Regions from separate parts of the Bacillus sp. H1a genome, predicted to be linked through region 3. Evidence: riboswitches for the same ligand, from Rfam matches in the RefSeq annotation. Region 3 holds a riboswitch; each other region holds the start of a gene.
What was found. Region 3 has a riboswitch for cyclic di-AMP ahead of kdpA (potassium-transporting ATPase subunit KdpA). Riboswitches for the same ligand answer to the same signal wherever they lie in the genome.

Region 1 (5,895 bases), on a different contig from region 3:
TTCTAGGGGTGAAGATATATGATTTGAATCAGTGTTTTTTAAAAGGTCAATCATAGTAAACCCTAGCATTTGGCCCACTACAGAATAGAGAGTTAAAATTAATAATAAAAGGCTATCTTTTTTAGAGGCAACATTTTCTTGATATTTAAACAAACTATCAAGATTTTGTTTCGCATTTGTGAACAGTATTTCAATATTGAAAAGCTTTCTTAAACGAAAGAAAATATCTTCACTTTGTGACTGAGATACTAATTCTAAAGAAAAATAATTAGCTGTAAACGAATTGATAGAATAAATTAACTTCTCTATCTCATTTGTATCCTGTTCAATATTTAGTTCAGCATAAGCGTTTGCCATTTTTAATAATACAATTTTATGAAATAAGTTTAATAATAAAGCGTAATAAAACTCCCCATACATTTGGCTAGCAAGTTTAGCTATTTTATTATCATCTTCGTTCGTAATACATGTGAAAATATGTTCTTCCATTATGAAATAACGATTAGGAGCCCACCTTTGATAGGCGTGCTGTTTTAAGTAATCATTAATATAAGGGAGATTGTTCGCACTAACATATGGTTTACCATCACTTGTTAATCCAGAAAGACTGGAAGTACGATAAACATCAATAACGTTAAGTTCCATATTTTCTTTTAGCGATAACAAAGTTTGCACGTACATTCTTTGGTCTTCAAAGAAAGGAAAAGTTTGAAAGTAAGAACTTCTTAATCTTTTCTTTTCAAAAAAATCTGTTAAGCCGTTAAATAAATAACCGAAAATGAATTTTTCAACTTGGGAATATTTTTTCCCATCGCATGTTATGCAAATATTTTCGTCCGTTTCATCTCTCGTTTCAAGTACACGGAATCGTGTAGCGAATTCTATTGCGTCTGATAGTGTCATATTTGGAGAGGTGTTAACTTCAGTTCGAATTGTTAGGAACCCAAGTTCATAAGGGCATAGTGTTACATCGATTGAGTGCACTGTGAACGGGACAGAGATTAGATTTGTTGTTAAATGTCCGTTTAAATTGAGATCTTTAGAATAGCGCTGTAATCCTTTTTGATGCTCAGAGCGAGGAAAGAGAATTTTATTTGTAAATGAAAGATAGTATGCTTCCATATTTTGATGTGAAACATGAAACTCCCCGTAATATGTATTTTCATCTTCGAGATGATCGAGTCGAAAGGGCCGGAAATCATTTTTTTGTAAGAAAGGGAACATATTTTGTTCATATCCACTTTTGAACGAAAATGGGAAAATAAATTGAAAAATCGCTGTTGATACATATTTTTCTTCGATTGTTTGTATTGCCTCCATTTACATAGTTTCCTTTCAATATAAGCTATAGAAACAACATGCCCAAATCTGCTTAAAAATAACCACTGTTTTTCACTCGGTTAAGAATGAAAATTCAGCTTATTCATTAGGGGACATGTACAATATTATGTATACTAAAAGTAGTAATATCATGTTTTAAAAAGGGGGATGTAATATGCGCATTTTAGTATTAGGAGCTGGAGGCGTTGGTGGATTTTTTGGTGGACGACTAGTAGAAAAGGGAGAAGATGTTACTTTTCTCGTTCGTAGTAGACGGAAACAACAATTAGAGAAAAAAGGTCTTGTTATCCGAAGCGTTAACGGAGATTTTTCATTTCAACCGAAATTAATAACGAAAGAAGATATCACTGCTCCATTTGATGTGATTTTATTTTCAACAAAAGCATATCACCTAAAAGAGGCAATAGTAGATTTGAAATCATTTGTAGGTGAGAATACAGTCATAATCCCATTATTGAATGGTATGGCTCATTTATCACTATTACAAAAAGAGTTTAGTGAGGAAAAGGTGATTGGTGGTTTATGCTTTATTGAAACGACATTAAATAGCGAAGGGGATGTCGTACAAACTAGTGCTGCCAATAGACTTGTATTTGGGGAAATTAAGCCTCAAGATGTAGAGAGAATGCAACGTATTTCTAAAGTATTTGCGGGTACGAAAGCTAGTTTTGTATTAAGTGAAAATATTTTGCAGGACATGTGGCATAAATATTTATTTATCACCGTAATGTCAGGAGTGACAACATTAATGCGTGCGCCAATAGGGCCGATTCGTGAAAGTGAAGGTGGACGTGAATTTATCCGAAATGTATTTGAGGAATCTATGCAAATTATGAGGGCATTTGGAGCTCCAGTTAAGGATAATATTGTTGAGGAACATATGAAAACAATTGATAAAATTTCTTATGATATGAAGTCCTCTATGCAGCGTGATATGGAAAAAGGTTCGTTCATTGAAGGGGCGCATTTGCAAGGATATTTGTTGGAACTAGCAAAGCAATTGCATATAGATACTCCATTATTGGAAATAGTATATCAAAACTTAAAAGTATATCAAGAAATGTTTTTAAATAAAGAATTGGTATAGTTTATTTGTAGTAGTGAAATGAAAGAAGTATAGAAAAAACATTATTGTTTTTTCTATACTTCTTTCTGTTTTTTAGTGAAGGTAGAAAATGTATGATCGTTCAATGGGGATTTTGAATAATTTAGTGCACGTATAAAAACAGCATTTGATGAAATTGGATGTTTGCTTTTAATACATAGATAAATAAGTGAGTTCTAAAAATGGTGAGTATTGAAATATAAATGTGATGGAAAGGAGAGGGGAGCATGACTATAATTACTTTTTTAGGTTTGTTTTGGGGCTGGATTATATTAATTGTATCCGGAATTCTTTTTATACGGCCATCCGTGTTACGCGAATTGAAAAGGCTAGTTGTGGAAGATAGAGGTTCTGGAATTATGTATGGATTTTTATCAATTTTCTTAGGCGTAAGCACAGTTATTTTGCATAATGTATGGGAGTTCAATTGGCAAGGCTTTGTAACACTTATAGGGTGGCTATCACTCTTAAAAGGGATTTACATTATTTCATATCCTGAACCATCAAAAAAGACAAATTTTGAAGTGCGTGTACTATCTACTCGTATAGTACTTGCAGTTATTTCTGCTTTAGCTATTTGGATGCTTGTTGTAATTTATACGCAATAAATTTATCGGTGTTTAAGAATAAAAAAGTCTGTTTTAAGTTACATTATGTAAAAACAGACTTTTTTAATGTTGTAACTTAGTTCAAATCAATTATCGATTCCTTTTATTTTCTTGTGTAATATCCCGTTCTTTTTCCATATTACCGTATAGATGGTTGATTTCTTTTCTAACTTCATCTAAAAAATAATCTGATAAGATTGGTTTCTTTTTCTTTGACATATGAGCCTCCTAAATGGTTGTAATATTATTAATTATGATTATTTATTCTGGAATCATACATAATCATCATAATTTTTTTAGCTTTTTAAAATTTGAGTTATTTTATGAAAATTTTTATTTACTTTTTAAAAATAAAGGAGTATTATAATCCACAGTTTCAATTTTCTAAATCGCTGAAACTGCATGGTGCGGGGGACCCGTTTAAATGGATTAGTACATAATTCAATGGGGTGAATCCTTGAAAAAGGTAGGGCTACTCATAGGCCCGAATCCGACAGCTAACCTCGTAAGCGTTATATTGAGAAGGAAGGTGGAGCTTGTGCGACAAAAAAATTAATGTCTACAAGTCTATTCGTTATGGCTTGTAGACATTTTTATTTTCTGAAGAGATAGTTTATTGGTTGTGACTAGCAGAATGGTTCGTACAAAATTATTGGAGAGTGGACAGCAGTGGTTTCAGCTATCAAAAAATTTTTAATTGGAAGACCGTTAAAATCAACCGAGTTAGGAGAACAAAAGCTTAATAAAACGAAGGCGTTAGCGATTTTATCTTCTGACGCATTGTCATCGGTTGCTTATGGTCCAGAGCAAATTTTAATTGCATTAGCAGGTCTTGGAGCAGTAGCTTATTGGTATTCTATTCCAATAGCTGTTGGGGTATTAGTATTATTGACAGCTCTTATTTTATCTTATCGACAAATTATTTTTTCTTACCCTCATGGCGGGGGGGCATATGTTGTATCAAAAGAAAATTTAGGGATGAATCCAGGCTTAATAGCAGGAGGATCTTTATTAGTTGATTACATTTTAACTGTTGCAGTAAGTGTGTCTGCAGGTACAGATGCGCTCACATCTGCTTTTCCTAGCTTACATGCACATAATGTAATCATTGCGATTATATTTGTCATATTGATTACTATTTTAAATTTAAGAGGGGTAACTGAATCAGCTTCGATTTTAGCATATCCTGTTTATTTATTTGTTTTAGCATTATTTATACTAATTGGTGTAGGAATATATAATATTTTAACTGGTCAAGTTTCACCGACTTTACATTCGCCAATTGGAACACCCGTTGCAGGAATTAGTTTGTTTTTACTGTTAAGAGCGTTTGCATCAGGAAGTTCTGCTTTAACAGGTGTTGAAGCAATCTCTAATGCAATCCCAAATTTTAAAGATCCTTCTCCTAACAATGCGGCAAAAACATTGCTTGCGATGGGTGCTTTACTTGCCGTTTTATTTTCGGGAATTGTCTTTTTAGCTTACTATTATGGCATTAATCCAAGTAAACAAGTAACGGTTGTTTCACAAATCGCTGAACAAACATTTGGACGTAATTTCATGTACTATTTCATACAAGGTACAACAGCTTTAATATTAATTCTTGCTGCTAATACAGGATATTCTGCCTTTCCATTATTGGCGGTTAATCTTGCGAAAGATAAGTTCATCCCGAGAATGTTTACAATTAGAGGAGACCGTCTAGGGTATTCAAACGGTATTATTATACTTGGGATTGCTTCGATTATTTTAATTGTAGCTTTCCAAGGGAAAACAGAACACTTGATTCCGCTATATGCGGTAGGGGTATTTATTCCATTTACACTTTCTCAAACTGGAATGGTACTAAAATGGCTTCGTGAAAAACCTGAGGGATGGATGTTACGATTAACGATTAATTTAACTGGTGCAGTTATTAGTTTTATCGTTATGAGTATGTTCTTTTTAACTAAATTCGCGCAAGTTTGGTCAATACTTATTTTCTTACCTTTCATTATCTTCTTGTTTCATCGAATTAAGAAGCATTATGATGCAGTGGGTGATCAATTAAGTTTAAAAACTTGTGAGCGAATTGTTCCGATTGAGGGGAATGTAATTGTCGTTCCTGTAGCTGGCATGACTCATGTAGTAGAAAATTCATTGAATTATGCTAAGGCTCTTTCTGCAGATCAAGTTATCGCTGTATATGTTGCTTTTGACAGAGAAGAGGAAAAGAAATTTGAAGAGAAATGGAAGAAGTGGCAACCTGAAGTAAGGCTTGTTACATTACATTCTCATTATAGAAGTATTATTCAACCGTTAACAAAGTTTATTGATACGGTGCAATATAAGGCGAGTGAATCAAATTACCGAGTTACGGTCGTTATACCACAGTTTATTCCGAAAAAAGGTTGGCATAACATTCTTCATAATCAGTCTAGTTTACTCATTCGTGCGTTTCTACTGTATCGAAGAAATGTTGTTATTACGACAGTGCCATATCATTTGAAAAAATAAGAAAAATAAATGTTAGAGATAGCTTCACTTTTGTGAAGCTATCTTTTTGTATGTTCTATGCATAATTGCATATCGGCCTAAAAGATATACTAATATAATTTTATTGTTTGTGGGTTAGTCACGTTTTCTAGTGTGAGTTATGGATATTTCAATTGAGTTAGTCTCTCGGATTTTATTTTGAAATAAGGACATGAGACCTTGAAAATAAAGGGAATAAAAATACTTCTTTACGGTGGATAAATAGCTGTGTTTAAATGACCTTACAGTACAAAATTTGAATGAAAACAAAATGAAATTTCATACTTACGTAGGTTTATTAGTTTAAAACGAATAATATTTTCATGT
Region 2 (13,761 bases), on a different contig from region 3:
ATACTTTCCCTTTATAATCTATTTCTTTTAAAGGAACTTTTTCTAAATCAGCAATTGCTTCTTCCGTCTCTTTTCTTCCATGCGTTTCAATTAAACCAATTACAATATCAATACCATCTTTTTGCATTTCTCTAGCATCAAAGAGCATTTTATAACTTTTCCCTACTCCTGGAGCAGCCCCTACGTATAGCTTTAACTTTCCACGATTTTGCTGACGAATATATTCTAAATACTCTTCCGGTGTTCGCCTTTGAAACGTTGGTTTATAGTCATCTGCATACAAGACACGCACAACCTTTCTTTTGAAACAACGCTACCTCAATCCATTAGATTGAGGTAGCACTGTTACTATTTTATTAGTTTCTGTAATTCTAAATTTAACTTTAAGACGTTTACACGGTCCTCTCCAAATAAACCGAGTGTAGCGCCTTCTGTTTGATTTTTAATAAGCTGATCAAGCTTTTCTTTCGGAATATTTGTTAATTTCGAGATACGATCCACCTGTACGTAAGCTGCCTGTGGACTAATATCCGGATCAAGTCCTGAACCTGAATTTGTTACTAAATCAATCGGTACTTCTGTAACTGGCACACTTGGATTTTGTACCTTCCAATCTGCAATACTTTTCTCTACTCGTTTCGCTAAATCTGGATTAGACGGTGCATAGTTATTAGACCCTGATGCTTCTGCTTTATATTCTATACTAGAGACACGCCCATGAAAATAACGTGGATCTGTGAAATTTTGACCGATTAATTTTGAACCAACTACTTCATTCTTATCATTATATATAAGACTTCCATCCGCATTATCCTTCATTACCGCTTGCGCAATACCAGTTACAATTAGCGGGTATACAAGTCCACACAAGACTAAGAATGTAAAAGTAATACGAATAATTGGTGAAAGTATACTTTGTCTTTTCGCCATCTTTCTTCCCCTCTTCCTTATATGAACAAGCCGACAATCATATCAATTACTTTAATTCCAATGAATGGAACGATAACTCCGCCAAGCCCGTAAATGAGTAAGTTTCGGCTAAGCAGTGCATTAGAACTCATCGGTTTATATGCAATACCTTTCATCGCTAACGGAATTAGTAACGGAATAATGACTGCATTAAATATTAATGCTGATAAGATTGCTGAAAGCGGTGATGTTAATTCCATAATATTTAATGCTTCCATTTGCGGAATCGCAAGTGTAAACATCGCTGGAATAATCGCGAAATATTTCGCAATATCATTCGCAATACTAAACGTCGTTAGCGCACCACGTGTCATTAACAATTGCTTACCGATTCCTACAACCTCAATAATTTTAGTTGGATTCGAATCTAGATCGATCATATTTGCCGCTTCTTTCGCAGCTGTTGTACCACTATTCATCGCTAATCCAACGTCGGCTTGCGCTAATGCCGGAGCATCATTTGTACCATCACCTGTCATTGCTACAAGTTTCCCTTTATCTTGTTCTGCTTTAATAACCGCAATTTTATCTTCTGGTTTACACTCGGCAACGAATTCATCTACCCCTGCTTCTTTTGCAATTGTTGCTGCTGTTAATGGGTTATCACCTGTACACATAACCGTTTTAATCCCCATTTGGCGCAATTGTTCAAAACGTTCACGCATACCAGGTTTTACTGTATCCTTTAAATAAATTAAACCGTAAATACGATCATCTACTGCAACTACAAGTGGTGTTCCACCCTCTTTTGAAATTAAATCTGCTTTTTGATTCACATCTTTTGGAATCGTTCCGCCTTGTGATTGAACCCATTCAATAACGGCACCAACAGCACCTTTTCTCACTTTCGTTCCATCCTGTAAATCAACACCGCTCATTCTCGTTTCTGCTTTAAACGGAACAAATTCACCTTGTTCTGCAAGTTCTCTATTATATGATATTGATTTTGCTTGCACATACTCTATAACAGATCGACCTTCTGGCGTTTCGTCTAAAACAGAACTAATCGCAGCCCATTTCCCTACCTGCTCAATCGTTTCATTTCCTACAGGGAGTAGTGTATGTGCCATCCGGTTCCCGAAAGTAATCGTACCTGTTTTATCTAAAATGATTGTATTAATATCGCCCGCAGCTTCTACTGCTTTCCCTGACATTGCTAATACATTAAACTTTGTCACGCGGTCCATCCCAGCAATACCAATCGCTGATAATAACCCACCAATTGTCGTTGGAATTAAACAAACTAACAATGCCACAAGTACAGCTGTATCAATTTGAAATCCTAAATAATTTGTAAAGATCGGCAACGTCACAACAACGATTAAGAAAATTAGAGTTAAACTCGTTAATACTGTATTTAAAGCAATTTCATTCGGCGTTTTTTGACGAGCAGCTCCTTCTACTAAAGAAATCATTTTATCAATAAATGATTCACCAGGATTACTTGTAATTACAATTGTAATCTCATCACTTACGACCATCGTTCCGCCTGTTACTGAACAAAAATCGCCACCTGCTTCTTTTATAACAGGAGCTGACTCCCCTGTAATTGCAGATTCATCTACAGACGCCAATCCTTTAATTACTTCACCATCATTCGGAATCATTTCTCCTTGTTTTACAATAACAATGTCACCTTTTTTCAGCTCAGTTGCTGAAACTTGAACGATGTCTCCATTTTCTTTTATAATATTTGCAAACACATCCTTCTTCGATTGTTTTAAAGAATCGGCTTGCGCTTTACCACGCCCTTCTGCTAACGCTTCTGCAAAGTTAGCAAATAAAACTGTAAATAATAGAATAAGAGAAACTGTTATATTAAACCACCCTGGTACGCTACTCGAACTACTTGGAAGAAAGGATAAAAGTAACGTAATTATAAATCCAATTTCCACAATGAACATAATAGGATTCTTAATCATTACTTTCGGATTCAATTTCGCAAAGGATTGTTTTATCGCATGCGTCACGATATCGCGATCCAGCGTTTTCGCTTGTCTAACCTCATCTTCTATAACATGTATTTGTGACTCGTTCACTTGTTTTTCTTTTACTACTACCGGCTTCATCATTTACCCTCCATTACTTCAATGTAAGAAATTCTGCAATTGGGCCTAATACTAACATCGGGAAGAATGTTAACGCACCGACAATTACAATCGTTCCGATGAAGATGCCACCAAATAAACTATTATCCGTACGGAATGTTCCGACTGTTTCTGGTACGACCGTTTTCTCCTTCAGTGAAGCGGAAACAGCTAGCATCGTAATTAAGCTGAAATAGCGTCCTAAAAACATAACTAAACCAGTCGTAATATTCCAAAACGGTGTATTATCCCCTAAACCTTCAAATCCAGATCCGTTATTCGCAGCTGACGATGTATACTCATATACAACTTGCGTTAAACCGTGGAAACCTGAATGCGAAATGGCATCTGTTCCTAGATTTGTTGAAAGAGCCAATGCTGAAAATCCTAAAATAAGTAACGGATGAAATAATATCGTTACTGCAATTAATTTCATTTCCTTACCTTCAATCTTTTTACCTAAAAACTCTGGTGTCCGTCCGACCATTAATCCAGATATAAAGACTGCAATAATTGCATACATGATAATATTGATAAAGCCTGCTCCAACGCCGCCATATACTGTATTCAACATCATATTTACGAGTGGAACTAAACCACCAATTGGTGTTAACGTATCATGCATCGTATCAACTGCCCCTGTTTCAGCAGCTGTCGTTACTGTCGCATAAAGTGAAGAGAATACTGTTCCGAATCGTACTTCTTTTCCTTCTGTACTTCCTTGCACATGTTCAATACCTATTCCATTTAACGCTGGATTCCCGTTTAATTCAGATGTCGTAATCGTTATAAACCCTAGTAAAAACACCATAAATAGTGAAACGAAAAGGATACGTCCTTGTTTTTTATTTCCTACCATTCGTCCGTACGTAAATGGAAGTGCTGTTGGCAATAACATCATAAGCATCATTTGTAAAATATTAGTGATTTGTCCTGGATTTTCAAATGGATGCGCTGAGTTTGCCCCGAAAAATCCACCACCGTTATTCCCAAGTTCCTTAATTGAAACGAATGATGCAACTGGTCCACGTAATATACTTTGCTTTGCACCTTCAATCGTATGTGCTGTAACTGCCCCGTCTAACGTTTGTGGTACACCGAGTGCGACAAAGGCTAACGCCGCAATAAATGCAATTGGAAGAAAAACTCTCGTTAAAGCTCTCGTAAAATCAACGAAGAAGTTCCCAAGTTCTTTTCCAGCAAGCCCTCTTATAAATGCCATAACAATCGCTAAAGTCGTTGCTGGTGCTGCAAACATTAAAAACGTAATGGCGATTAATTGTGATAAATAAGACAAACCATTTTCACCGCTATAATGCTGTAAGTTTGTATCGGCCATAAAACTAATTGCTGTATTAAAAGCGAGCGTAGGCTCCATCCCTGCAATATGCGCTGGATTTAGCGGCAGCACACCTTGTAATCTGAAAATGAAATATACAACGACAATCATAAATCCATTTAACAATACTAGTGATAATGCGTATTGCTTCCACGTTTGATTGTATTGTTTCACCCCTGTAATTTTAAATATAAGTTTTTCAAAAGGCCCGAATACTTTATCTAGCGTCTTGCTACCTTGAAAGGCTTTCTCTAAATAAATCCCCATTGGCTTTGCTACTAAAATAAACAAGAGCATTGTAATAACAACTGCAACCCAAATCATAATGAATGATTCCCCCTAATTAAAACTTTTCTGGATTTAATAATGCGTACACTAAGTACACCGTAATCGCTGCAACAATAACCGATAAGGCAATCATCATGATTGCTTCCCTTCTTTCACAACTTTATCTGACCAACTTGCAAGACTTGCCATCGATGCAACTAATACAACAAATATCCCGATCATTACAACATCTAACATAGCTATCCCTCACTTCTTTTCTTGTAAAAATTTACCATTAAAATATTAAAAAAGAACACTGAGCTCTACTCAGTGTTCAAAAAATGAACAACAAAAAGTAAACCTCCTCTCTAAACGCTTACGAGGTTAGCTGTCGGATTCGGGCCTAAAGAGTAGCCCTACTTTCAAAACTGAAAGATTCACCCCAAGTGACGATGCACAAAATTGGTTCCCCCGCTCCATTTCTGGAACTCAGCGATTTTAGGTTTTTTTGGAAATTTTATGAATGATTTATGAGAGTAAATATACTCCTCTATATTTAACTTGTAAAGAGGCAAATTACTTTAAATAAGAAAATATTTTATTATTTAAACGCTTACATTACACGTTATTAATGTTCTTTCATCTATTTTCTTGTCTTTTCTTTCTTTTTCATAGAAATGATCTTTTAAATATGAAATAAAAAGAGCGAATTACATAAAGTGCATAGCTTGTTGCACTCAGCATTCGCTCTTTTATTCAATGCTTAATCTCCTCGTAAAAATGCACGTAAATTTCTCCCGCGAATATAAACTTGTGACAATTCTGCATGTAGCTGCTCATATTCGATAATATCTGTTTTTAAATATAAAGCATCTTTCGATGGCAATATTATATATGGCCTCGGAAAAATCGGATCGAGCACTACCAATTCTTGAACTCGCTCTACCGATACCGCCCAACGATTCGCTATATCTCCAAGTAGTAATACTTTCATCTTCGCTTCCTCCCGCCCTATTCAAAAAATAAAAACGAAATGTTATCACAGTTTGTAAACACGACAATTTTAGCTCCAATTGTTTCATAGAGCCTGGCCGGATATCGTTTATTCCTTGTGACAACAGTAATAGGCGCTTGAAAAGAAAAACGAATACGTTCTGTGAAGAAACTAACTATTGAAAGCTCATCTCCGAGCAAAATCACCTTCTTAATACACTCGCAAATACTAGTAAAATCCTGCTCCTTATTACAGCTATAAGTCGAATCAAATCCATAGTTTCTAACTTCAGCTGCTATCTCTTCATTTGCTGTAAAAATAATTAACTCATGCTGAAATGCTACTAGCTCTCTTAAACTCTTTACTTTATTTTCTTCTCCAACACAAATAAGTGTTAATTCCATATACCTCATCCTCCTTAGCATAAAAGAATCTAAACATAGATTGATATTCTCCTATACTAATCAGACCGATGAAGTGATGTATCCATCATGGCACCGTCCTCTCTCAAGACGCTTACGAAGTTAGCTGTCGGATTCGGACTTTGAGAGTAGCCCTACTTTCAAAATTGAAAGATTCACCCCTAGTGACGACGCACAAATTGGTTCCTCCGCTCCATAAATCTGGACTCAGCGTATTACAAAATAATCCATTATCCCCACATAATACGGAAATAAAAAACAGATTCTGGCTGATATATTACTCTTAAATTTTGAAAAAGTAAACAGAAAAAAAGCCAGTTAAAAAACTAGCTTTTCATGTCTTTATACATGTGTCTTATTCACTTTATAAGCAAAATGATTCGTCGGTCCATGACCAATTCCAATATTCAAAGGCTCTTCAATCGCTATACTAATAAATTGTTTTGCCTCTTGAACTGCCTCTTCAATTGAATATCCTTTAGCAAGTCCTGCTGTAACTGCAGACGCGAATGTACACCCGCTCCCGTGCGTTTGCTTCGAAGGAATTCTTTCACTTCTAAATTCGATAAACTGCTCACCATCAAAGAGTAAATCGATTACTTTATTACCTTGATACTCTGCATGTCCGCCCTTCATAAGAACATATTTAGCTCCTAATTCATGCAATACTTTCGCAGCTTCTTTACTATCTTCTATATTATGAATCTCTAGTCCTGTTAACACTTCTGCTTCAGGAACATTCGGTGTTACAACAGTAGCTAATGGCAATAAATATTCTTTTAATGCGTGTACTGCTTCTTGTTGTAATAATGAAGCGCCACCTTTTGCAATCATAACAGGGTCTAGCACAATATTATTCCAGCCAAATTTCTTAATGTGTTCTGCCACAATTTGAATAATTTCACTGCTAAATAGCATTCCTAGTTTCACAGCATCTGGTGTTAAATCCATACCAATTGAATTCAGCTGTTCCGTAATTCCTTCTAAAGAAACAGGATATACCCCTTGAACGCCAAGCGTATTTTGAGCAGTAATTGCTGTAATAGCTGTCATTCCATACACACCAAGCTCTTGAAAAGTTTTTAAATCTGCTTGAATTCCAGCGCCGCCTCCGCTATCAGATCCTGCAATCGTTAAAGCTTTATTTACTTTCATCTCACTCATCCTTTTCTATCCAAAATAGCGATGATAAATTGTTTTTGCTTCACTTATATCTTTCGTTCCATGCACAAGTACACGGCCATCTTTGAAGGCAACTAATCTCTTTTCTCCAACAGAAAATGATAATAAATATGGATTTACATTCAAATCATTCACGCGATCATTCAGCAATTCTTTATATTGTTCAAAATCCATTTCTTCTTTATGAGGTGGTCTAATTTGAACTGTATTTCTCCCGCATAAAACTGCTGTTTTTGAAGTGTTTTCTTTATTTAAATACGGATATAATGCATCCTCACCACATGAAGGACAATTATGTTTCCGAAGCTTTTGCACATTCATACATGAATATTCATTTTTCCATACATCAAACGACACAAGCCCATTTCGAAGTGATTCATAATCTTCTACTAACAGTTTTAGTGTTTCTGTTACTTGATGAGAAACGACAAGAGATACAGCAGGTGATATAATCCCCGCTGTATCACATGTCGCCCCGCCAAGCGGAATCGATTGTAATAAACAAGATAAACATGGCGTTTTATCAGGAAGAATTGTGTAAGAAAGACCGTAACTACCTACACACGCTCCGTAAATCCACGGAATAGAATATTTTTGCGATATATCATTCACAATAAAACGTGTTTCAAAATTATCAGTTGCATCAATTATTACATCAACATTTGTAACGAGTTCTTCTAATTCTTCAGCCGTTACATCTTGAACGAGAGCTTCGACTCTTACTTCACTATTAATCTCTTCTAGACGTTTTTTTGCCGCTATAGCCTTCGGAAGATTATTCTCTACATCACGCTCCGCGTACAATTGCTGCCTTTGTAAATTACTCCAATCCACATAATCGCGGTCAACAATTGTCACCTTACCAACACCAGCCCTTACAAACATCTCTGCATTTGCACTACCTAGTGCGCCCGCACCGATAATAAGTACATGCTTTTCTCCTATCTTTTGTTGTCCCTCTTCTCCAATTGGAGAATATAGCTCTTGGCGAGAATATCGATTATTCAACTACGCTCATTCCTTCTAAAGGGCTACTTGCTGTTGCACAACGCTTACGTGCAATACGACCCGCTTCAAAGCCTAAGCGCCCTGCCTCAATACCTAACTTCATTGCCTGTGCCATCTTAATAGGGTCTTTTGCTCCCGATACAGCCGTATTCAATAGCACACCATCTGCCCCTAATTCCATTGCAAATGCTGCATCAGCTGGGCTACCAATACCAGCGTCAACGATAACTGGCACTGTTGCTTGTTCAATAATGAAACTTAAATTTAATGGATTTACAATACCAAGCCCTGAACCAATTGGTGATGCTCCTGGCATAACCCCGTGTACACCAAGTTCTTGTAATTTACGCGCTAATACAACATCATCAGATGTGTATGGAAGAACGATAAATCCTTCTTCCAATAACATTTCAGATGCCTTCAATGTTTCTACCGGATCAGGTAATAACGTTTTATCATCACCAATAACTTCTACTTTTACCATGTCACAAAGTCCAGAAGCTTTTGCTAATTTTGCAATTCGAACAGCTTCTTCAGCATTTTTTGCTCCCGCTGTATTTGGTAGTAACGTATATTTTTTCACATCAAGTTTCTCTAATAGATTAGGTTGCTTCGCATCAAATATATCCATACGACGTACTGCGAATGTTAAAATTTCAGCTTCAGAAACGTCAATTGCCTTTTGCTGCACATCAAAATCAGAGAATTTCCCTGTTCCTAATAAAAGTCTAGAATGAAATGAAAATGGTCCAATGTTTAACATAATCAACCGCCTCCTACGAAAGTTACAATCTCAATTTGGTCTCCATCAAAAACAGATGTATCCTTATGATCATCTTTTTGTAAAATATCTTTATTACGCTCTACTACAACGATTCTTTTATCTAATTCTAAATGTGTAAGTAACTCAGCTACTGTTTTTACACTCGCTGGTATTTCAATTTGCTTACCATTAATTTTTAAATTCAAACTTCCATCCCCTTTCTAAACCGATTTAGGAAGCAATGAATCTAGCAAATGATTTTCTCGCTTTCCTTCTATTAAATCAGCCATATACTGACCGGAAACAGGACTTAATAAAATACCGTTTCGATAATGCCCAGTACAAGCATATAAACCTTTTATTTCTTCATGCTCTCCCATATAAGGAGCTCCATGATTAGACTGCGGTCTTAACCCAGCCCACGTACTTTCCCACTCTGCTTCTTTTAAAGCAGGCAATATCGTGTAAGCACGCTCTAATATAGAAGTTATGCTTTCTGGCTGCACAGCTTTATTAAACGTATGAGGATTCATCGTTGCCCCAATTACATAACGGCCACCGCGCTTTGGCGTAATATAAAACCGCTCTTGGAAAATAGGAGCTTTCAAGAGAGGCTTCCTGCTTCTTACTGCAACAACTTCTCCTTTAACTGGATATGTACCCCAATCACTATGGAAATAATGTAGTAATTTCGTACTCCATGAACCTCCAGCGATAACGACTTTTTCACATGTGATTACACCTTCGCTTGTAACAATTCCAGTCACCGTATTGTTTTCAATTTGAATATCAAACACTTCTGTCTGTTCATATATGTCAGCTCCAGAAAATGCCGCGGAATGTGCGAATGCTTTCGTCAGCTCTGGTGCAATAACATGACCGTCTTTTGGGTAATATACCGCCCCTATAATTGACTCGGAAAGAAATGGTTCTTTTTCCCGCAAATGCTCCCCTGTTAGAAAGTAGGAATCTTCGCCTGTTTTCTGTTGCCAATCCATAATATGAAGAATTCTTTCCTTCTCATCTTCATTTTGGGCAATGCGATAAATTCCCTTTTCTTCATACCCAATATCGATGCCTGTTTTTTCACGTAAAACTTCTGCAAGTTGTGGAAATATAGCACGGCTTTCTCTAGCAAGCTCAAACAACGGATCATATTCATCCCATTCTGCCTGAACACCGAGCAAACCAGCTGCTGCTTTCGAAGCTTCAGATGCGATTCCTTGCTTCTCTACAATCGCTACTTTATGCCCTCTTTCCGCTAGAAAGTGTGCAATTGAACTGCCAATTACACCTCCGCCAATAATCGCTACATCATACTTCTTACACATGTTTTCCCGCCCACTTTCTTATTGATTCCTTATAAGATTTCGCCTTGCTATACGGATTACTACTGCTTATAATCCCAGACATAACAGCAATGCCACTTACACCATTTGCAAGAACATCGTTTGTATTTTCAGGAGTGATTCCACCAATTGCGGTGATTGGTATTGATAAACACCTTGCCATATGAGCAATTTCTTCTAATCCTCTTGCTGGCACACCCTTTTTACAAGCCGTTGGAAATACATGACCGTAAACGAGCGAATCCGCTCCATTTTTAAATGCCACTATCGCTTCATCTAAAGAATGTACTGAATAACCAACATGCAAATAAGAAAACTTTTCTTTCACTAACTTTACATCTGCGCTTCGATACCCTAGCTGAACACGTGGAATATTTAATAGAATAGCAATATCAATTCGATCATTTATCACTATTTTGGATGCTGGAAAGCCTTTCTCCAAAAGGCTTTCCACACCGTAATACAATTCCTTCGTATTTTTCTCACGCTCACGAATATGCAAATAATCAATCTCACTCTCAATTTGTATCCCTACATTCACTACCTCTTCGAATGGCATTTGACCATTTGAGATTACATGGAGCTCATTTTTCATATGCATTCGCCTACTTTAAAATGTTTTCGAATAGTTCATCGGCTGGAACAACCTCTTTCGTCATCCCTTTTTCTTTCAACCATTTATTTTGCTGCTCCCATGACTCTTTTGAATCTGATAAGAATGGTTCATCTTTCGTTTCCATCTTCTCTAATAAAATTTTCATACTTTCTTTTTCAACTTCTGGTACAAGTGGGAAGTTTTCTTTTTCTTGATGATTTAATAAAATATTTAGTGCTTCATCCGGATTTTTCTTCATGAAATCATAGCCTTTTTTCGCACCACGTAAAAAGGCTTGCAACGCTTCCTTATCCTTTTTCAAAGTTTTATCACCTGTTACAAATACAAGCTCATGATAATTCGGCACCCCGTAGTCAGCTGGATTAAAGTAAGCTGGTTCATGACCTTCATGACGCATAACAGGAACCTCATGGTTAATGTATGCCCCTGTTACAGCATCTACTTTTTTCGTAATTAACGCTGGTACTAAATCGAATCCAACATCGACTACTTTCACTGTATCTGGATTACCACCATCTTCTTTTACCATCGTTTTTAAATACGCTTCACTTAAAGGTGTTCCAGAATATCCAACTGTTTTTCCTTCTAAGTCTTTAGGTGACTGAATACCTGCTGATTTCAGCGATACAACATGATTTAACGGCGAACGTACGACAGCTCCAATTGATTTCACTGGAATGTTTTCATTTGCTCTTGCAATCACAACATCTGGCTGATAATACAAACCAACTGTCACTTTTCCAGCAGCTGCTAATGTTAATGGATCAGTCGGATTAGAAGGGAATTTAATATTCACCTTTACTCCTTCTTCTTTAAAGTATCCTTTTTCAATTGCGGCATAAATAAAGCTATGTACCGCATTCGGATACCAATCCAGCATTACTGTTATTTCTTTCTCTTTTTTACTCTTATCTGATGCTGAATTACTAGAACATCCTGTAATCATTGCAACTAATAATGTAAACACAAAGATGCGTTTTAATAATTTCATGAATGTTTCCTCCAACTAATGAATTTCCTTTCTAATATCGAAACAAGTATGACGAAGAAAATAGCTAATAATGATAACAATACAATTGGTGCAAATACCCCCGCTCCGTCTAACTGCGTCATCATTCTTTTACTGAAATATCCAAGCCCAGCTTGCGCACCGAGCCATTCTCCAATCGCTGCCCCAATAACGCTAAGTGGTACCGCAATTTTTAACGCTGAGAAAAAGTAAGGAAGAGCAGATGGCAACTTTAGCTTTAGAAAAACATCTTTTTTCGTTGCACCATACGTAACTAAAAGCTCTTCCCATTCTCTTTTCGTACTGCGAAGTCCATCATACGTATTGACCGCAATTGGGAAAAATGTAATTAAAACTGTGACAACAACCTTACTCCAAATGGTATATCCGAACCATAAAACAAATAGCGGCGCAAGCGCTGTAATCGGAATTGTTTGCGAGGCAACTAATAATGGATAAAATGCTCTTTCCATCCACGTACTCGCATTCATTAACATTGCTAGCCCTACGCCCAAGACGATAGAAATAACAACACCTATTAAAACGACATACAACGTTGCAGGTAAATGAACCGTAAATAATATATCTTTCAGCGCCCATATCTTCATTACAATTGCAGAAGGTGATGGCAAAATGTACATCTCATCTACAATTCTTGCTCCTACTTCCCAAGCAATAAGTAAAATTCCACTTAATGTGAGGGCAGGTAATAGCTCCTTCAAACGATTCATCATACAAGTACCTGCCTTTGTAACATACTAAGAAGCTCATCCTTAAGCGCTAACACTTCAGGCTTATGTAAATCTTTTCTTGTTCTGTTACGTTCAAGCGGCACAATTCGCTCAGTTAAAGTAGCTATCGGCTGCTGCTCTACAACAAAAATACGATTAGAAAGAAAAAGGGCTTCTTCAACGTCATGTGTAATAAATAAAATTGTTTTTTCCCACTCTTGCCATTGTTCAAACAACCATTCCTGCAAAGATGCCTTCGTTAAAGCATCCAACGCGCTAAACGGTTCATCTAACAATAATATCTCTCCGCCTGTTAATAAAGTTCGGATAAAAGATACGCGCTGTCTCATACCACCAGATAAATCTTTCGGATATTTTTTCTCGTACCCTTGTAAACCAAATTTATGTAACAGTTCCTTTGCCTTTACCTGTGCTTCTTTCTTCTGCACACCTTGGCACTCTAACGGTAAAGCAGCATTCTCAATAACTGTTCTCCATGGCAAAAGCATATCTTTTTGAGGCATATACCCTACAGGATGCCTCTTTGTTTCCATAAGCTCTATTTGTCCGCTGCTCGCCTCTTCTAAACCTGTAATAAGGCGAAATAAAGTACTTTTCCCACAGCCACTTGGTCCAATAATGCTCACAAACTCTTTTTCTTGTATATTGGCATTTAGTCCCTCTATGATTGGTTTTTCATCATAATGAAAGGAAACATTACGAAACTGTAGTATGTTCTTGCTCCTCAAATCCCCACATCTCCTTACGATAAGCCATATCCCAGAATAAATATTCAAATCGGCTGGAATATAAGAAAATCTCCTCTAATCGATCTAGCTCTTTCTCTGACTTCCCAACTGCCATTTCATTTAATAAATCTATTAACCAAATACAAAGGTTACCGTATTCTTCAGAACTATATCCTTGAATCCACTCCCCAAAGAACTCATGATCTCTTGCTCCAGGAATATCATTTAAACGCTTTCCAATCTCCCAATAGCTCCACATACATGGAAGTAAAGCTG
Region 3 (13,761 bases):
TATTGTAACAATAGCTTTCTCTGCAATCGTTACAATCCCCTTTTTCACAGCATCAGACTGCAACTCTTTTTCAGCAATTTGCAGTACCATTTGTGCTAGCTGCATTTCTTTTACTTTACTTGTAATACTTTCTTTCGTCAGCCATTCATTTTCTAACGTAGAAACGAGCCCCTTTGTTACCCGCTTCCGATTTTTAGGTAATAATGCTGTATGTGGAATCGGAATTCCCAGCGGATGACGGAATAAAGCTGTAACTGCAAACCAATCCGCAAGCCCACCGACTAATCCTGCTTCAAATCCCCCTTGTATAATTTCTCCTGCTACCGTTCCTTGAAAAGGGATAGAAGCCGCAAAGCCTACCCCCATAACTCCAAGCGAAATACCTGCTATATATTTTGTCTGTAATGACATTGTATACACACATCCTCTTATTATATAAAATAAAGCTTTTTTATTATATTTAATCAATATTAGCAATCCTTTATATCTATACTATAAAGAACTAGGGTGAAAATAACAAAGTTTTTATAATGATTCATATAAGTATCAAAAAATATATGGGCTTTATTTAGAAATGTTTTATTATCTTTATTACTAGTTAATTAATATTGGTTTTGAAGAAGAAATTATATTTAGAGGATACCTTTGGCCAAGGTTAGTTATCTTATTAGGAAAGCTTTGGGGAACATTTCTTACTTGTACATTTTCCGGAATTGCTCATTCATTTATGCCTATTATTTTAGGTAACACTTCTAAATGGCTAGGAGACTGGATAGGACTGGCCTTGTTGGACATTTGCTATACGCTTTTATTTTTACACTCGTCATAATAATTTACTCCTCCCTATTTTTTAAACATTCCATATAAATAAAAGAAAAATGAGGCTGTAAATAGCCTCATTTTTCTTTTAACATTAATTCCACACCTTTTTTATAATACCCACTCATTACTTCTTCTGGAACCATGCTCCCACCAGTTCCCCACACAATATGTGTGCCTTTCTTTACCTTTTCCGTTAACTGATGTTTTTGTAAATACTCATTTTCAACTTTACATACATTTAACGGACCTATCATACCTGCTAACGCAGAAGGCTCTAAGTATATGTTTTCAGTATCAGCCAGTTCTTTTAACAATCTATACAACTCTGCATCGCTTACTGTATAATTCCCGCTCAAAAACGGTTCCATCGTTTTACCGACAAATCCTGATGGTCTTCCTACCGCAAGTCCATCAGCATCTGTTACATTATCAATGCCGATTTCTTGAACGGAAATTTTATCGTGAAGCCCCGTCATTAAGCCTAGTAGCATACATGGAGAGTGCGTAGGCTCAGCAAAGAAACAATGAACATTGTCTTTATACAATAACTTTAAACCGAATGCTACTCCACCAGGGCCCCCACCGACTCCGCACGGAAGATAAACGAATAAAGGATGTTCTTCATCTACTACAATTTTTAACTCTTCTAATTGTTTTTGCAAACGAGACGCTGCTACTGCGTATCCTAAAAATAAATCATGTGAATTTTCATCATCAACAAAATAACAACTAGGATCAGCATCTGCTTGTTGACGCCCTTCTTCTACCGCTTTACTATAATCAGCTTCATATTCAATAACGTTTACATTTTTGCTTCTTAATAAATCTTTTTTCCATTCTTTTGCGTCTGCTGACATATGAACAGTCACATTGAAACCTAATTTCGCACTCATAATACCGATGCTTAGTCCTAAATTCCCTGTAGAACCTACTGCAATTGAATACTTCGCAAAAAACCCTCTAAATCTATCACTATCTAAAATTGAATAATCATCTTTCTCTGCTAACATTCCATGCTGCAAAGCTAATTGCTCAGCATGTTTCAGCACTTCATAAATGCCACCTCTTGCCTTTATTGACCCTGATATTGGAAGATGACTATCACACTTTAATAATAATTCTCCTAAAATAGGTTGCCCGTAATTTTTCTCTAAAGATTGTTTCATAGAAGGTATTTTCACTAAAGGAGATTCTATAATTCCGCTCGTTTCTTGCGTTTCAGGAAAAACCTTTGCAATATATGGTGCGAAGCGTTTTAACCTCTCTTCTGCATCTTTTACATTTTCTTCATTAAGCGGTGAACCTTTTATCGCCGTTTCATACTTTTTCGTATTCGAGTTCACCCAAAATACTTCTTCCGTTGCAATAAGGTTGTTTAATAGTGGGTATCGTTCTTTTAATGCCTCTATCTCCTTCATTCCTCTTCCTCCTCATATCCTTGTAGCTAGCCATACAATAAATTATAATTGAATTAATTTTAATATAGTTTAACACAAAATTCAGTTTTAGTTAATTTTAATTTAATTTATTTAAATGTAATTTAATAATTATTAAGGAGAATTTATAATGGAAAATATAGATATTGGTAAAAAAATTGAAAAACAAAGAAAAGAAAAAGGGTTAACTAGTAAAGAACTAGCAAAGTTGGCTGAAATTACACCATCTATGCTTAGTCAAATTGAACGTGGTTCGGCTAATCCTTCCATTCAAACATTAAAGGTACTCGCAAAAGCTCTTGATGTTCCAACATTTAGTTTTTTACTTGAAGAAACAAATACAGACGATTTAATCGTTCGTTCTAATAAACGAAAAAAAATGATTATTGATAATTTATCATATGAATTGTTATCGCCTGATTTCACAGGAAATTTAGCAACAGCAATTATGACTGTTCCTCCAAATACTTCTTCATCAGAAAATCTTTTAGAACATAAAGGAGAAGAATTAGCATTCGTATTAGACGGAAAAATTACATTGTATTTAAACGACGAGGAATACATATTAGAAACTGGTGATAGTGTAAAAATACCGGCTTATTTAAAGCATAAATGGGTGAATCAATTCGAGAAAAATGCAATTGTTTTATTTTCTGTTACTCCGCCGATTTTTTAGTTCATATTATGAAAATGAAAACTGGGTAATCCTAAAAAACACGGATTACCCTTCTTTATTACATGATATAGTTAAATTATCGTTAAAAATTCAGCAATTGGGCCAAGTACGAGCACTGGTAAAAATGTTAATGCACCTACTATACATATTGTCCCTAACAAAATCCCGCCAAATAAACGAGTATCAGTTTGAAAGGTTCCTATCGTTTCAGGAATAATCTTCTTCTTTTTAAGCCCTACTGCAACAGCAAGCATTGTAATGATTCCAAAATACCTACCAATATACATTACAATACCAGTTGAAAGATTCCAAAACGGTGTATTATCTTTTAACCCTTCAAATCCAGATCCATTATTAACAGCTGACGACGTATATTCATATATTACTTGAGTTAAACCGTGAAAACCAGGATTGGAAATGGCATCCGTTCCATGATAAGTCGAAAAAGCAATTGCCGCCGCTCCAAGAATAAGTAATGGCTGAGATACAATCGTAATCGCGATTAACTTCATTTCTTTTCCTTCCAATTTCTTATTCAAAAATTCCGGTGTACGGCCGATCATCAATCCTGCTAAAAACACAGCAATCATCGCATACATGATTATATTCATAAACCCAACTCCAATACCACCAAACACTGCTCCTAAAAGCATATTTACAAGCGGGACCATCCCTCCAATTGGCGTTAACGTGTCATGAGTCGTATTGACCCCACCAGTACCAGAGGCACTTGTAACATTCGCGTAAAGAGCTGAAGAAATAACACCGAGACGCGTTTCTTTCCCTTCCATATTTCCTTGTGAGCTTTCTAATCCTAATTGATTTAACAGCGGATTCCCCTTTAATTCAGTCGTAGCAAGAACCGAGAAACCAATTATAAAAAGAATAAGCATTGATATAAAAAGCATTCGTCCTTGCTTTCGATTACCGACCATTCTCCCATATACAAATGGAAACGCCATTGGCATTAGCATTTGTAATACCATCTGCAACACATTACTGACCATATTAGGATTTTCGAAAGGGTGTGCAGAAACCGTTCCAAAAAATCCGCCACCGTTGTCACCTAGTTCTTTAATAGATAATAAAGAAGCTACCGGCCCGCGTGGAAGCTCTTGTATTGTTCCTGCTACCGTTTTCACAGTTACTGTTGGATCAAGGGTTTGCGGTACTCCTAATAATACAAATAACAATGATGTTATAAACGCAATCGGCAGAAGTACACGTATAATAGATTGAACAAAATCAACAAAAAAGTTCCCAATTCTTTTCCCAGCCAATAGACGAATAAATGTAATACCTACCGCCATTGAAGTTGCTGGAGCCGCGAACATCATAAACGTTACGCCTATCATTTGAGAAAAATGCGATAAACTACTTTCACCACCATAATGTTGTAAATTTGCATTCGTCATAAACGTAATCGCTGTATGAAAAGCTAAAGTAGGTTCTAATCCTTCAAAATGATTAGGGTTTAACGGCAATATTCCTTGTAACCTAAAAATAGCATATACGACTACAATAAAAGAAAAATTCGTCATTAATAAGCAAAAAATATATCTTTTACCACTTTGACTATGACCTTTAACTCCAGTCACTTTAAATAATACTGTTTCTATCGGTCCAAATACTTTTTGAAATGAATGATGCTTTTGAAAAGCGTTATATAAATAATCTCCCATAGGTTTTGCGATTAACACGAATAGAACAATTGTAATTAGACTTGTAAACCAGCTCATTCTTTTCTCCCTCTCTTTAAGAATACATATTTTCATTTTTTGCTACTAAGAGAATAAAAAAAGAAAACACTAGGTTGCACCTAGTGTTTTATATACACAAGTCCCCCCTCTCAAAACGCTGACGAGGTTAGCTGTCGGATTCGGACCTTGAGATTAGCCCTACCTATAAAAAGGATTCACCCCTAATGCCATATGCACAAATTTGGTTCCCCCGCTCCATAATGGATTAAGCGATACATATTCGGCTGCCAAATACAAATTGAGCTATTCTGTCTGTAAATATACTCCTCTGAATTGTACTTGTAAAGAGAGAAATATAATTCTCTTTTTACAACAAACTATTACAAAATAACTATTAAAAATAGCCATGCACGGATGCTCTCCGTACATGGCTATTTTTATTTTTTTGGCACTAACAAAATACCTAAACTAATAACACAAAAACTCATTATTTGCTGTATAGACAGACCCAATAGAATCGAGTTTTGTTCACTAATTAGCGAAAGGAGTATATGAGCTATTCCTTCACAGATTAGAAAGAAGCTTATATTCTTTCTATTTCCTAATCTTTCATTCTTTAACCATAACGAGCCTATTATACAAAGTGCGAGTACAATTTCATACACGAAAATAGGATGATATAAAAATTTAGATTCATATATTTTCACACCCCAAGGCACTGTAGTTTGTACACCTAATTTTTGATGAAATAGAAAATAAAAAATAATACTCATGCATAGTCCAAAAGGCAATGCATCAAGTAAAATACGAAGCGAAAATTGCTTCTTTTTACTTTTCCAAACAATGTATATACTTGCAATTATGCACCCCACTATAATGTGCTGAATACTTCCTACAGCTAATAACGCTTGCAATGGCGATCCTATTGCCCATACTGGATTTAAAATTGCCGGTGCAAATTTCCATACAAATACGATGATAAGAAAAGCATTTGTTACAACATCCATCATTTTTTCATATGATACATTTTGGTGCCTCATCTTTCGTTTCATCAGTATAAATCCAAATAGACTTCCTATTATAAGCGATACTGGTTGTAACCTCACTATCCACTCCATCACTATAAAATCCCCTCTTAATTCTCAATTAATTTCTTAAACTTCTCTTCTAATTGATCTGGAGGTAATACCCCTCGTGCTTGATCTGCTATAATTCCATCTTTATTAACAAAAAATGTCGTTGGTAACGAGAATACTTTATAATCAATTCCAGCTACTCCATCCATATCTAATAGAACAGGAAATTTAAATCCGTGACGATCTGCAAATGCGCTCGCTTCTTGTACTGGATCCCCGATAGTTGCATTTACCGCAAAGATTTCAACATCCTTCTTATATTTATCATACAAACGAACTAAGTCAGGAGCCTCCATTTCACATGGGCCACACCATGATGCCCAAAAATTAATAATATATGGTTTTCCCTTTGCATCATTTAACGAATAAAGCTTTCCATCTAATCCTTTTAATGTTATGTTCGGCGCTTTAAATCCCACTTGTGGTAATACTTCTTTCTCTTGTAACTCCGCTTGTTTCGCTTTTCTTTCTTTTTCTTCTTTCTTAGTATTATAAAAGTTAACTCCTGCCCAAATTAGTGCCCCAGCTAGTATAATAGCAATTAGTTTCTTCACTTTTCTTCCTCCTCATTTCTAAAATCCTGTAATATATGATAAATAAGATGGATATAGCGGTAAAGAACATGGTGATATAAATGAAAGTACCCCTGTCCCTACTACTAGCCAAATTGTTAGATCCGCTGCATTCATTTTATTCCTCCATATTACACTACAAATTGTAGTGCTAATAAGTAAAAAAAGAGGCTATATGCACTCTCCGACAATAAGTACAATCGACATACAAAATAGCCCTAACGTAACATATACTGAATTTGTATGTAATGGTATATTGAGCTTAACAACTTTTTCATTCAACACTTGCTCGATCCGTAAATTAATTGCGGTTTTCGCAAATGAAGCTGTAATACATTTATTTTCCATCGTCTTTATTTTAATTAATTTTAATAACGCACTACCTAGCTCGAATGAAGATTTCATTTTTTGCATCGCATATTTATCAGCTGATAGCTCTTGATACACATGATAACGCTGTAGCATCCCTTTTAATACAGGAATATACATCATTCCTTCTGCTAACAGTGTAAAGAAAAATAATTTTAATGGATCTCGATTTTTTTGATGATACTCCTCATGTAAAACAATCGCATCAATTTCTTCCTCTGAAAACGACTGAAACATCCCTTCTGAAATTACAATTTTCGGTCGAAATAACCCAATTGTAAATGCTGTAATCTGTAACGTCGATAATACGTATACTCGCTTTCCTTTTCTTGTAATAGACACGAGATTTTTCTTCAATCTTTTACTATAAAAAAACTGCTTCCAAATTCTTTTACTTATAATGAATACAGTAAATAACAGTAATCCAGCCATCATAATGCGGAGTATTGATAGTTCCCTCATATGCTTTTGCAATTCAAATAAACAAAACTGTGAAAGAAAAAATGCTTTATTTTGAAAAAGAAATGGGTATGTGACGTAGTATACTAACATACTAAAAAAAAGAACACTAATACTCACTGCTAACAAAACGGTTTTACGCATTTGCCACATCATGTTATCGATCCTCTTTTTTTAGCTGATTTAATTTCTCTTCTAACCTTTTTATTAAAGACGGATCAGCTTGCTCTAACTCATCTATCATATGACTCACAACAAGATCCCCAAATTCACCCATTAATTCCTGCGTCATTTTCTTCGTTTGATCGGATAAAAATTCTTCTTTCGTTCGTGCAGCACGATACATACCACTTCTTTTCACAATATGTTTTTCTAAATGTGCTTTCTCTACTAATCTGTTCATAACTGTCATTACAGTATTAAAGTTCACCGGGGATTCTTCACTTAATTTTTGCTGTACTTCTTTAATAGTAATACCTTGAGTAGACCAAACAATTTCCATAATTTTCGCTTCAAGCGGTCCGAAAAAGTGATTTAATCCTTGCTCATTTAACTTGTAGTTTTGAGTAAACATATTATAACTCCTTTCACACTACAGATTGTAGTACGAAATAAATAAAAGGTCAAACATGAATGTTATAAGCTGATACTTTAATTAGTGTTTTTCCAATCTCCACTAATTATTAGTCTGTACCTTGTTAGGTTCATTGTAAACCTAACTTCTCACCAAATGTCTCAAAGAGATAATATTCTAATATTTGCACACTAAATTTTTCATTACGCCCTAGTGCAAATAATTCCCGATCCTTTGCTACGATAGTATCCAATGGAATAACGACATTATCCACTACTTTTGTAATTTCAATTACATTACTTTCTACGTTTACTTCTGTTTTAAATTCAATATTTTCTAATACTATATGTGAACGTCTTCCTGATGCCAAAAAAGTAAAATTAGGATTTTTAACAAAGCCAATTTCACTCTCTAAAGGATATAAATACTGAAAAATTATATCTCTGTGTCCATCCTTTATTATTTTTTCATCCTTCTCATCATCTAAATATTCTCTCAGTTTTGTTGTAAATTCAAATCGAAAATCCACTCTTTCACGCTCCCTCTTTTCATTTCATACCAAATAAATATATTGGTATAAATTTACCATATTATAAAATAAGTTCCTATAAAAAGTAAAAGCCACTTTTGTAAATTCTCTGGTATTTCCCGCACCTTTTAACTATAAAAGCTCATTCAATATTAATTAATACGTCGTTATATTCATTTAACCATATTACTTCCATACTTTGAAACGATAGTATCCAGTATTATATATCAATAAACCGCTTCTAATCCCTTGCTATCTACAGCTACCGACAGCCCTTACTATTTCAATATATTTTAAACTGTATTTTTTATTATTCATTCTACTTGTTAATTCATTAAATCACAGAAGGAATGTAACTCCCCGCTATCGAATTTTTACATAACAAATATTATTAGGTGGTGCTTTCCTATGAAATTAGCTGTCATTGGTGGCGGTGATTTACAAGATTCAAATCACTTGCATATTAATGAACGACTTATAAAATTAACAAATAAACAATACCCAAAAGTATTATTTATTCCAACAGCTAGTCATGATGATGAAGACTATATAAAATTATTTTTAGAAACGTTTGAAAAACAATTACATTGTGAGGTTCAAATTTTACGTATTATAAACGAAACACCTACTAAATATGAAATAGATGAGATGATTCATTCTGCCGATTTAATTTATCTTGGCGGTGGGAATTACGTTCAAATGCTGGAACAATGGAAAGAACATAAACTAGATGCAAAGTTACTATTTGCTTTACAACATGGAACACTTATTGCAGGATATAGTGCCGGTGCTATGTGCTGGTTCACATCTAGCATCCGTTCAGATTATGAAGGTTCTGGTTATATAGAAAGTAGTGGCTGGAGTATTGTTAACAAAAGATTTTGCCCCCATTACAATCAATTAAATAGAATGAATGCCTTCCATACGTTTTTACAAACTCACCAAGTTCATATAGAGGGCATTGCATTAGAAGATAATTGCGCTTTATATATTACAGAAGATTCATTTGAAATTATCGGTGAACCAGAGAAAGCTTGGGAGTTTTATATGAATAATGGAAAACTCATTAGACAACATTTTGACATAACTTTGAAAAGTTATTTATAGACATTTACTAACAAAAAATGAGGCGGTGCCAAATGATATTTTGGCACCGCCTCTTCTTTTTATAGCCTTGCTACTTTTGTCAGTATTTGTTGGCAAATCGATATACTTTGTCTAATTGCCGATATATTGCAAGTTATGATAGATATATTCGAAAAATTATTGATATAATCCCATTTACTATTGTACGAAATCAAAAGGGCATCACCTCATCAAAAAGTTCGACTTTTCGGACACCTCATTTTCATCTTCTAACTTACTAATCGTGTAATTCGTTTCTTCTGCCATGAAAGCTTATAATATGCATACTGTAATATTAAGCTGACGATGAATGCAGCTGGATACCCAATCCATATCCCTTCTATGCCAAGGCTCGTATGGTAAGAAAGATAATACGCCACAGGTACTTCAACAAGCCAAATTGATACAACACCGATTACAGTTGGCCATAGTACTATACCACTTGCTCGCATTGTCGCACTAATAATTTGTGCATGACCGAAAATTAAGTAACTCCATAATGTAATCATGATTAGGCTATGAGCAATTTCAATTGTATTTTGACTCGTTAAAAATAGTGCTAGAATATCTCTTGAGAACAAGTAAATAAGTGATATTAATACGCCACCAATGATGTAATTCATAATAATTCCGGCCTTAACAACTTTCTGCAATCGATCAAATTGGTTCGCACCAATTGATTGCGCTGCAAAAATTGATACTGTAATACCGAGGCTAACCGCTGGCATTTGTACATAACTTGCAACTTGGTTCACAACGCCATACGCCGCTGTTGCATCTGAACCATACCGATTTACAAATGCGATTACCGCGATTTCTGATAATGAAACTAATATCATATTAATACTCGCTGGAATACCGAGGCGTAACAATAACTTTAATAACTCCCAGTCCATACGAAGATATTTTCTTACTGTCCCATCTAATTGTAGTGGATGATTTTTCTTCTTTAAATACATTAGCATGACAATAAAAGTAATTACTGTAGATATAACCGAAGCATAGGCTGCTCCGTAAACATCTAATTGCGGAAGTCCTAACCAACCAAAAATAAGGATCGGTAATAATAACATATTTAGTGCTGTACTAACTATTAAAAAGTAAAATGGTGTTTTGGAATCTCCCGTCCCTCGCATAAAAGTTGTATACGCAAAATATAAAAATAAAACTGGCATAGATATAAATAAAATACGTGCATAATGTACACTTATATCAATAATATTTTCTGGTGTTCCCATAATGCGCATAATATCCAGTGCAAACACACTTCCTACTATCGCCAACACGACTCCGATAATAAAAGTAAACGTAAGCGTCGTACCAACGATAGCTTTTAAACGTTCTTCATTTTTAGCACCAAACGCCTGACCGATTAAAATAGAACTACCAGAACCAATTCCAATTACAAATGAAACGAGTAGGAAAAATAACGGGAAGAATGCCGATATAGCAGCTAAATCATTTACCCCAAGCCATCTTCCTACTACTACCATACCAAATAATTGTCCTACTGATTGTAATACATTACTTAATAGTAACGGAACTAAAAACATGGACATCGATTTCCATATCGGTTTCTTTTCCTTTTCTGACTTTTGTGACTCTACACCTTCTTTATTGTTATCTGTAGGTGGTTTCAAATTTCATTTCTCCTTTTAATTCGAGATCACACGGCCATATCCGTGCTCCACATGGTTGAAATTGCACCAACCATTTCTCTTCTAATTTTTCAATTCTGTCTGCTCGTTAAAATATTAACTTCTAACACTTCAAATCGTACTCTTACTATTCACTCCATACACTCTCTTTAACTTCTATCTCTTTGTGTAGTTGTTTTAATTATGTGCTTCTATTCATTTTCCTTCTCTATTTCTTATAATTTCACCCAATATTGGCTTCCATCAGCTGTTCTATCTATAAAACCATATTCAATTAAATATCTTCTTAAAGTCACAAAATCCGGATATACATTTTCTAAAACTGCATTTACTTCTTTTTCAGTATACTTTTTATTACTATCAAACTTTCTCACTAAATGACGCAATATAATTAATTTACGTTTTTGCTTTTTAGGAAATTTAGACAGCGGTCCATCTAATCCTTCTATAAAATGCGCTTTTAACACTTCATCATTTTCTTCTTCTGTAATATTGTAGCGATCGTCTACCATCGTAGCTGTTCTGTGAATCGGAACAAATTTAGATTGAACTTTTGATTTTTCTTCTGATAATTCCATTAATGCTAAAAATACTTTTGCTTGCTTCATCTTCTCCCGTAATGTAAATCGATGATTACGGATTGTTGATGTGCTCCCGCCATCCATCTCTTTTACAATTTCTTTATCATTAAGTCCCATATGGAAGAATTGAACCATTTTCTTTTGCAAATCGGTTAAACCTGTAAACTTCTTATCTAGATTTAATAAATAATCAAACATAGACGTATGCTCGTTTTGAATATGCAACTGTACAAACTTCTCTGCTTCATACAAAACTTGATTATCTTGATAAATAACCCCTTTTATAAATGTCTCTCCGCAAGCTAAGCAAATATATTCTTCTGCTTCCGTATCAAACACATACCCTTTCTTCAATTCCCCTACCGACGCATCCCAAAACTTCTCTGAAATATCACCCATACTAAACATTCCTCCAAAAGGTTTATTTAAAAACAAACAAATTATAATATCGTTTATTATCACTTCATCATCTTAACATAATGAAAATAAACATTTCAACATTCCGTTTGCCTATTTTATAAACTTTTATAAAAATATCTATTCGAAGATACAAAAAGGACTTATCACACCGAAAAGCGAATGTATTTTAAAAACTAATTATTATGGGATGTGAAGCAAAACATGACTACTATTCAAGATCCTTCCAGCACTCAATTTTAACTACAAAAAAGGTGTTTCCATATGCGGAAACACCTTTTTACCTCTTATATATTTTATAAATAACCTCTATTAAAACTTTACTTGCTTGTACAAATACATGTTTTCCATTTCCATCCTCAACAAATCTATTTGAACAACCACTAATGATCATCGTACAACTAATTATGACTATTACTTTAACTCTTTTTCTGCAAGTCATTTTATGCAACTCCACTGTTGAAAAACTTCATTTAAATTTATCCCATCAAAAAAGTTTACACGAATAATGAAACGTAAAATTATGCAATATTGCATAATTTTACGTTTCATTATTATATTGTGATTTAATTATTTTAATGATTGGTATAACGAGGTGACTGACTTGAAATTTAAAACGAAAAAAAATCCATTCAATATCATTTTTCTCTCATTGCTTATCGTTGTTTTCTTCATTTCTCTATTTTTTCAAAATGAGAATTCTATTTTTTTCACTCTTATGATGCTTTTAAATATCGTGAATCTCTCTTCTTTTTATTTTTCTCATTACAAAATAACGGAATCATCTCTTGTTATTAAACATGGATTCATTCTCCGCACTGAAATTCCGTTTGAAGATATACGTCACATTAAATACTCTGGTAAAAAACTTTATTCCGAAAAATGGACAAGACAACAATTAGAAATTTATTATAATCTATTCGATTCAGTAACATCATTTGTACCGCAAGAAGAGGAACAATTCATTTCATACTTAAAAGAGAACTGCCCACATATGAAAGTACTCGATTGATCCCCCACTAGTTCATACTATTAGTGGGGTAAAGCTTATTCTAAAAGCTCTTTAATATATTTGCCAATTATATTTTTATTCTAATGTCCATACTCCTGTATTTTTAAGTACTGTAAATACACTTAATCAACTACAACAGCAATTTTTAGACAGGCTCATTTTTGAATTGAACAAGCTCTTCTTTTCCCTTGAAGCGATCAATACCCTGAATCACCTTTAACGAGCATAAGAAGAATGATTTTATCAAGTTACGGTCTCGTAGCTGTAGATTTCCAACGTTTTTTTGTACAAGGTCTAAAAACTAACGTTGGACCATTTGTACCCGAAACACCATTTTGGGAAGGAACTCCCTTCTCTCAAATTGAACCAGCTATGGGATATCAATATGGGCTACCACTCCTATTAATTCGCGAAACTGGAACCGACGTGAACAGAGGAATTTGGCAATTAGGAAATACACCATTCTTAATTTTAGACTGGAATTCCGAAACACAATCTATAGATGCATTTTTTAGTAGTGTTTCATGGCGACAATTTTTTGCGAATTGGACTGGTCATGTAAGAAATGGATATTATCTACAAACAGAACCTCCGTTTAAATATTAATCGCTCGCTCAGGCTAACTAATTTCTAAGTTAGCCTATTTTTATTCCAAAAAGATATCTCTATCTTTCCATCACCAACAAACAATACGA

Region 1: another riboswitch for cyclic di-AMP. It lies ahead of U860_RS0130520 (APC family permease); the one in region 3 lies ahead of kdpA (potassium-transporting ATPase subunit KdpA).
Region 2: another riboswitch for cyclic di-AMP. It lies ahead of U860_RS0122100 (hypothetical protein); the one in region 3 lies ahead of kdpA (potassium-transporting ATPase subunit KdpA).

What each region holds. Positions count from the first base shown of each region.
Region 1 is NZ_AYMH01000132.1:343-6,237, forward strand. Features, by position in the region: gene U860_RS0130495 (hypothetical protein) at 1-1,320, opposite strand, end outside; gene panE (2-dehydropantoate 2-reductase) at 1,496-2,428, shown strand; gene U860_RS0130505 (hypothetical protein) at 2,674-3,054, shown strand; gene U860_RS36935 (hypothetical protein) at 3,145-3,273, opposite strand; cyclic di-AMP (ydaO/yuaA leader) riboswitch at 3,435-3,581, shown strand; gene U860_RS0130520 (APC family permease) at 3,724-5,550, shown strand.
Region 2 is NZ_AYMH01000047.1:5,888-19,648, reverse strand. Features, by position in the region: gene kdpDN (KdpD-like non-kinase potassium sensor) at 1-292, opposite strand, end outside; gene kdpC (K(+)-transporting ATPase subunit C) at 349-930, opposite strand; gene kdpB (potassium-transporting ATPase subunit KdpB) at 948-3,038, opposite strand; gene kdpA (potassium-transporting ATPase subunit KdpA) at 3,052-4,719, opposite strand; gene kdpF (K(+)-transporting ATPase subunit F) at 4,739-4,819, opposite strand; gene U860_RS0122110 (SipW-dependent-type signal peptide-containing protein) at 4,816-4,920, opposite strand; cyclic di-AMP (ydaO/yuaA leader) riboswitch at 5,022-5,167, opposite strand; gene U860_RS0122105 (hypothetical protein) at 5,426-5,656, opposite strand; gene U860_RS0122100 (hypothetical protein) at 5,674-6,060, opposite strand; cyclic di-AMP (ydaO/yuaA leader) riboswitch at 6,154-6,301, opposite strand; gene thiD (bifunctional hydroxymethylpyrimidine kinase/phosphomethylpyrimidine kinase) at 6,421-7,233, opposite strand; gene U860_RS0122090 (thiazole biosynthesis adenylyltransferase ThiF) at 7,249-8,268, opposite strand; gene thiG (thiazole synthase) at 8,261-9,031, opposite strand; gene thiS (sulfur carrier protein ThiS) at 9,034-9,237, opposite strand; gene thiO (glycine oxidase ThiO) at 9,253-10,362, opposite strand; gene tenI (thiazole tautomerase TenI) at 10,355-10,975, opposite strand; gene U860_RS0122065 (ABC transporter substrate-binding protein) at 10,986-11,987, opposite strand; gene U860_RS0122060 (ABC transporter permease) at 11,984-12,736, opposite strand; gene U860_RS0122055 (ABC transporter ATP-binding protein) at 12,736-13,485, opposite strand; gene tenA (thiaminase II) at 13,454-13,761, opposite strand, start outside.
Region 3 is NZ_AYMH01000028.1:60,134-73,894, forward strand. Features, by position in the region: gene U860_RS0113710 (DUF445 domain-containing protein) at 1-411, opposite strand, end outside; gene U860_RS36405 (hypothetical protein) at 662-829, shown strand; gene U860_RS0113715 (D-serine ammonia-lyase) at 897-2,240, opposite strand; gene U860_RS0113720 (XRE family transcriptional regulator) at 2,389-2,934, shown strand; gene kdpA (potassium-transporting ATPase subunit KdpA) at 3,006-4,673, opposite strand; cyclic di-AMP (ydaO/yuaA leader) riboswitch at 4,774-4,916, opposite strand; gene U860_RS0113730 (prolipoprotein diacylglyceryl transferase family protein) at 5,072-5,755, opposite strand; gene U860_RS0113735 (TlpA disulfide reductase family protein) at 5,770-6,324, opposite strand; partial or broken gene U860_RS33320 (cytochrome c biogenesis protein CcdA) at 6,349-6,459, opposite strand; gene U860_RS0113745 (M56 family metallopeptidase) at 6,514-7,326, opposite strand; gene U860_RS0113750 (BlaI/MecI/CopY family transcriptional regulator) at 7,328-7,744, opposite strand; gene U860_RS0113755 (DUF3942 family protein) at 7,875-8,273, opposite strand; gene U860_RS0113760 (peptidase E) at 8,682-9,380, shown strand; gene U860_RS0113765 (MATE family efflux transporter) at 9,629-11,038, opposite strand; gene U860_RS0113770 (DUF2087 domain-containing protein) at 11,272-12,036, opposite strand; gene U860_RS0113780 (PH domain-containing protein) at 12,650-13,066, shown strand; gene U860_RS31510 (hypothetical protein) at 13,301-13,672, shown strand.